Regions from separate parts of the Lysinibacillus sp. FSL W7-1291 genome, predicted to be linked through region 1. Evidence: riboswitches for the same ligand, from Rfam matches in the RefSeq annotation. Region 1 holds a riboswitch; the other holds the start of a gene.

Region 1 (3,429 bases):
GTCAGCACAAGATTTTCATTACAGCCATCAAGCTCCTCCCCGCCAAAATCCTCAGCGGATAAGTTTTCGTTTTGTAGCATTGTTCCCATTGCGCCATCAAGAATTAAAATACGTTTCTCTAGTTGCTTTTCAATCAAGTGCTTAGCCATGTATACTTACCCCTTTTTTCTGTTCATCCAATTGCTCAATATATTTCATCAACTCTAATGTCACATCATAACGTAAAAATGGAGTGATAAGGTAAATGCCATTGAAATACTGCGCAGCCACCTCAACTAATTCCTTCGCAATGGCAATCCCCTCAAATGTTGCACGTTCTTTATCTTCACCACAGGCCTTCATTCTTGCTAAGGCATCTTCAGATAATTTTATGCCTGGCACCTCATGATGTAAGAATTCAGCACTTTTATAACTTGTAACGGGCATAATACCAATATAAATAGGTGCTTGCAAATGCTTGGTTGCCTCATAAATTTCCACAATTTTTTCCTTCGTATATACTGGCTGTGAAATAAAGTAGTCTGCTCCATACTCAATTTTCTTCTCTAAGCGTGCCACAGCACGATCTAATACACGGACATTTGGATTAAATGCAGCAGCTACTGAAAAATTTGCTTTTTTACGAAGTGGTTTACCTGAGAAGGAAATGCCTTGATTTAACTGCTTAATTAATTGGATCAGCTCCATTGATGAGACATCATAAACACTTGTGGCACCTGGGAAGTCCCCAACTTTTGTTGGATCACCAGTAACAGCTAACACATCATGAATTCCTAATGCATTTAACCCCATTAAATGTGATTGCAGACCGATTAAATTACGATCTCGGCATGTAATATGTGTTAGAGGACGTACACCATTAGTACTCTTCAACAATGCACCCATAGCAATATTGCTAATACGTGGAGAAGCCAGAGAATTGTCTGCCATCATGACGACATCTGCTCCTGCATCATACAATTGTTTTGCCCCTTCCAAAAAACCATCAATTTCCAGATGTCTAGGTGTATCTAGCTCTACAATGACAGAGCGTTCGCGCTTTACTTTTTCATGAAGAGGTTCATACTTCGTTGGCTCTGCTTCACGAACAATTTGAATCTTCTCCGGTTTGGCATACTTTTCATGAACTGGTGATAACTCTTCTAAATACTTCTTCGCTGCTGCTATATGCTTCGGTGTCGTACCACAACAGCCTCCAATTAAGCGTACCCCTTGATCACGTAATTCCACAGCCGCTCGACCAAAATATTCAGCTTCTGACTCATAAACGACACGACCATCTTCTAAGTCAAGGAGTGAAGCATTCGGATAAGCCGACATAAATGCCTTATCAGGAAGTTCTACACCTTCAAACGCCTGAATGGTATGGTGTGGACCTAAACGACAATTGACACCCACAATATCCGCACCAAGTTTTTCTAGCTCATGCAGGGCGTTATTTAAAGACATACCGTTTTGTAAAACACCAGGTTCGTGCATGGAAACTTGCGCAATAATCGGTAATTTTGTCTTTGTCCGTAGCATCTTTAAGGTAGCTGTTAATTCTTCAAAATCATAATAGGTTTCGAGTAAAAGGCCGTCTGGATTCCCAGCAAGTAAAACACTCGCTTGCTCCTCAATAGTTGCTAAGATTTCATCTAACGTTGCATCACTTTTACGAATACCACGAATACCACCAATTGTCCCTAAGACAAACTGACCTCCATCTGCCGCAGCTCGCTTTGCGATTGTAATCGCTGCTTCATTAAATTGTTGGACACGCGATTCTAATCCATAGCGAGCTAATTTAATGGCATTTGCACCATACGTATTCGTTTGGATGATATCAGCACCAGCTGCAATATATTCTCTATGAATCTTTTCAATTAACTCAGGTTTCTGTACATTCATTTCCTCATGACAATACTCCAAACCATAGCCATAAAGTACTGTGCCTATTGCGCCATCTGCCGTCAATACATGCGTTTTTAACCTTTCAAGCAATCTCATTAAACTAGCCTCTCTTCCTATATCTCTGTATAATAAAAAGCCTTCTTTTATAAAAAAAAGAAGGCTTTAATGACTCATCATTGTTTTTTCCTTCTCATCTTCGACTCAATGGTCTTCTGGATTTAGCACCTGACAAAAAAGTTGGTTGCTGAAGCTTCAATGGGCCAGTCCCTCTGCTTCTCTTGATAAGAATGTAGTATGAATTTTTTAAATAATTAAAAGAATCATATCGTTTACTGACGAATGAGTCAAGACTATTTCACATAACAAAGATATTTTTCACTTAAAAGCTTAGAAATTGGCTAGTTCCTTTGCAAGCTCCTCACCGATTTTCTTCCCATTTTGAATACAAGCACCAATCCCTACCCCAAAGTATGAACAACCTGCGATGGATAGATTAGGATAGTTTTCTTGTAATTCTTGAACTAAACCTTGTAATGCTTCACGGTGAGCTAGATCATATTTTGGCATTTGATCAATCCATTTTGTGACATTAATAACTGTTGGCTGTTCCTCTATTCCTAGGCTCTTGCGCACATCCTCTAAAGCAACCGCTGCTAATTCTTCGTCAGACATGGCATGGAGTTGCTCATATGCTGGATTGATGCTTTTATAAAAGAGTCGCACAAGTAATTTATGATCTCTTGATGTATGCCTCCATTTACGACTTGTCCAAGTTGCAGCATTACATGTAACGTCAGAATTATGTGAGACAATATAGCCCGTTCCATCTGCTGGCAATCTAGAGTCTGGTACATCAAAACCTAAATAGATCGTAATTGCTGAAGCTGTCGTAAATTGGTCAAAATAACTGTTTAATGATTCATCCTGTAGTAGGCCTTGAACAGCCTCATTCGGCAGTGCTAAAACGACATAATCTGTCTCGATGCTTTCACCATTAGCTAAGGCAATTGAATAGTGGTTTTCTTGCTTTTGAACATTGACAGTTGCGACACCCTTGATGATCTCTACATCGGTTAATGTTTGTTCGAGACGATCAATTAGAGAAGATAAACCGTTTTTGAACGATATAAACTTTTTATTGGCTGCTTTAGCAAATTGCTCACGATTCGCATCAAAGCCTTTTATGATACTTCCATACTCGTTCTTATAGTCAATCAAGTACGGTAAAGTAGAGGCAATCGAAAGCTGGTGTAAATCACCTGAATAAACACCTGCAAGAACGGGTGCAATTTGATTTTTTACAAGCTCTTCCCCTAAATAATAAGTTAAAAACTCTCCAATTGAACTTTCCTTTGTGAAGTCTTTGTTTGGTAAAGTCAAATCTTTTAATGCATCTTGTTTACCTTGCTCTGTAATCAATGTGCTTTGCTCCAAGGATGCCAAACTCATTGGTATTCCAAAAGTAGAATCTGCCGGAATGGCATGTAATTCATTATTCGTATAAATATAGGAAATACCTGTTTCGTTGTAAACTAG
Region 2 (3,429 bases), 780 kb from region 1:
AAATTCTAAATTTTTTTACTTTTATTGTTATTCTGACATATGAAAGTTGAAATGTTTATTTTATAATGAAAAATAGCATAGGCAAGTTAAGGTCTATTCTGTTATAATACTCTTTAAAATAAAATAAACTGTATTAATACAGAATCGAACGTTACGCTTTTCACACAATGGGGATTATGAGAAAAGCGCTACGCTTCCATCAATGGGATGGTCGTGTAGCCTACACAAAAAGGGGTTGGAAGATTTGGGCATTTTACAAGGGTTAAAAATTCTCGATTTTTCTGCATTACTACCAGGGCCAATGGCGACAATGATTTTTGCTGATTTAGGAGCAGATGTCATCCATGTTGAATCTTCAAAGCGCGTTGATTTAACACGAATTATGCCTCCCTATGATGAAGATCATGAGGCTTACATTCATCAACATTTAAATCGATCTAAAAAATCAATTACATTAAATCTTAAATCACCAGAGGCTATAGACATTGTAAAATCACTGGTGCAAGAGTATGACGTTATTATCGAAGGTTTTCGGCCTGGTGTCATGCAACGCCTTGGCATTGGCTATGAAGCTCTAAAGGAAATAAATCCAAAGGTTATCTATTGTGCGATTACTGGTTACGGACAAACTGGACCTTATAGCAATCGACCTGGACACGATAATAACTATTTATCTTTAGCAGGCTTACTCGATTATTCACGCCATAAGGATAAAAAGCCTGTCTCCATGGGAGTTCAACTAGCTGATATAGCTGGAGGGACAATGCATGCCGCAATTGGGGTACTGGCTGCTGCCCTTCATCGTGAAAAAACAGGCGAAGGACAATTCATAGATATTAGTATGACAGATGCTGTCTTTTCGCTGAATGCTATGTATGGTGCTGCGTTTATTGGGGGTGGTCGTGTACCACAGCCAGAGCAAGAAATTTTAAACGGAGGCAGTTACTATGATTTTTACAAAACAAAAGATGGACGCTTCTTCTCTGTCGGTAGCTTAGAACCTCAATTTCGTAAACTGCTCTGTGAAGCACTCGACATTCCTGAGTTGATTGATAATACCTTTAATGATTCTTACTATACGCAAATACGCTTTAAAGAGGCTGTTCATGATGCCTTTCTATCAAAGACATATGAGGAATGGCTTGAGGTATTTAACGAGGATTTTGAAGGTTGTGTAGAGCCTGTACTCACTTTTCCAGAAGCATGTGAGCATCCACAGTTGAAGGCTCGCGGCATGATCGTCGATATTCCAAAAAGCGATGGCACCATGCAACAGCAAATTGCTTCTGCCTTTAAATTTGATGGCACTGAGCCTGAGTACAAGTATGTCGGTGCCAAGCTTGGAGAGCATAATGAAGAAGTATTAACTGCACTTGGCTATAATGATGAACAAATTGCTAGTTTACGAGAAAAGGGCGTTTTAGAATAACGGAAAGGTTCAATTTGGAAGTAGGCAATTTTCAAATTGAACCTTTTTATGGCTGCCTGCTCATTGACATCCTCAGTAACATAAGCATAAATTATTTCACTAGAAAAAACGCAGCTACCAATGTACTCCTGCTGTTATAACAGTAAATGGATTTATTTTTCTAATAAAACTTTTTAAAAGAAATGTTGACATATAATTCATCAAGCATTATAGTATTGTTTAAATCTTAACAGACAATTAAATACGATAATTTCTTCTTATCCAGAGAGACTGAGGGACAGGCCCAATGAAGTCTCGGCAGCGGGTTATTAACATAATACCGTGCCAATTCCTGCAAATGTACTTACATTTGAAAGATGAGAAGGAAGTAGTTTCTTCAATAGTGGGGACCTTCCTTTTTTCTTAATCGATAAGAACAAAAGGAAGGTCCTTTTTGTTCTTTATTTTTAAATAGGGAGTTGAGCAAGTAAATGATTGAATTTCAGAATGTAGCGAAAACCTTTAAATTTGGTGATCGTGAAGTGAATGCAGTGAAAGATGTATCTCTTTCAATTCAGCAGGGAGAGATTTTTGGAATTATTGGATTTAGTGGTGCAGGAAAGAGCACATTATTGCGACTTGTGAATCTATTAGAAAGTCCAACCCATGGCACTGTTCAAGTACAAGGTGTTGATATTAATTCGCTCACACCAAAAGAGGTAAGAAAGCTGAGAAGAAGAATCGGCATGATTTTTCAAAATTTCAACTTATTCTCCTCAAGAACGGTAGCTGGAAATGTAGCCTATCCACTTAAGCTGGCGGGAGTGCCTAAAAAAGAAATTAATGAAAGAGTTGCAGAACTTCTTAGTTTTGTTGGTCTTACAGAAAAAGCGAACGATTACCCTGAGCAATTATCTGGAGGCCAAAAACAGCGGGTTGGCATTGCGAGGGCGCTTGCTACCTCCCCTGATATATTAATTTGTGATGAAGCAACCTCAGCGCTCGATCCAGATACAACTGGGGAAATTCTCCGCCTTCTCAAAAAAGTAAACAAGGATTTAGGAATCACTATTTTGCTAATCACACATGAGATGAATGTCATCCAACAAATATGTGACAGAGTAGCAGTCATGGAAAATGGAGCAGTAATTGAATCTAATTCAGTTTTTGATATTTTTACAAATCCACAGCATTTAACGACTCAACGGTTTATTCAATCGGTTCAGCAAGATCGACCATCTGCATCTCTATTAGAGGAATGGAGAAAAAAAGGCGGCAAAAATTTATACCGTGTTATTTTTAAAGGTGATATTGCTAGCGATCCTATCCTTTCTCGCGTAACAAGAAAATTTGATGTGGACGTTAATATCGTCTATGGCTCTGTCCGAGAAATTCAGGAGAAGTTCTATGGGAACTTGCTCGTCTCATTTGAGGGACATAGCGATAAAATACCTAGTGTTCTTACTGAATTACAAGACATTGTAACTGTTGAGGAGGTAAAATTCAATGAAGGTTGATTGGACGACTTTTTGGCCCCGTATTTTTGAATCTACGGGTGAAACGATTTTAATGGTTATTATAACCCTTATCTTCGGTTCTATTCTTGGTATAACAATAGGTTTACTACTATATGTGACACGAAAAGGAAATATTTTAGAGAACAAATTCGTGTTTCAATTGTTAAATTTTTTAATTAATATTATTCGCCCAGTTCCATTTATTATTTTTCTAGTGGCCATTAGCCCATTAACAAGAATGGTTGTTGGAACAACGATTGGTACGTGGGCAGCAATCTTTCCGATGACGATTGCCTCATCATTTGGTATTGCGAGAGTAGTAGAGAATAACTTAGTTAGCATTGACCCTGGGGTAATTGAAGCCGCAAAGGCAATGGGAGCAAGTCCTCTACAAATTATTTTTACTGTATTAATTCCAGAGGCACTTGGACCGTTAATTTTAGGCTTAACGTTTGTGACAGTCGGTTTAATAGATTTCTCTGCAATGGCTGGTACAGTTGGCGG

What was found. Region 1 has a riboswitch for S-adenosylmethionine ahead of NST76_RS19395 (bifunctional homocysteine S-methyltransferase/methylenetetrahydrofolate reductase). Riboswitches for the same ligand answer to the same signal wherever they lie in the genome.
Region 2: linked by a shared signal. The riboswitch ahead of NST76_RS01020 (methionine ABC transporter ATP-binding protein) and the one ahead of NST76_RS19395 (bifunctional homocysteine S-methyltransferase/methylenetetrahydrofolate reductase) in region 1 are both predicted to bind S-adenosylmethionine.

Annotation. Positions count from the first base shown of each region.
Region 1 covers NZ_CP151994.1:3,987,821-3,991,249, forward strand. The annotation lists gene metH (methionine synthase) at 1-149, opposite strand, end outside; gene NST76_RS19395 (bifunctional homocysteine S-methyltransferase/methylenetetrahydrofolate reductase) at 142-1,989, opposite strand; SAM riboswitch class I at 2,081-2,181, opposite strand; gene NST76_RS19400 (protoporphyrinogen oxidase) at 2,281-3,429, opposite strand, start outside.
Region 2 covers NZ_CP151994.1:204,332-207,760, reverse strand. The annotation lists gene NST76_RS01025 (CaiB/BaiF CoA-transferase family protein) at 245-1,429, shown strand; SAM riboswitch class I at 1,684-1,792, shown strand; gene NST76_RS01020 (methionine ABC transporter ATP-binding protein) at 1,900-2,925, shown strand; gene NST76_RS01015 (methionine ABC transporter permease) at 2,915-3,429, shown strand, end outside.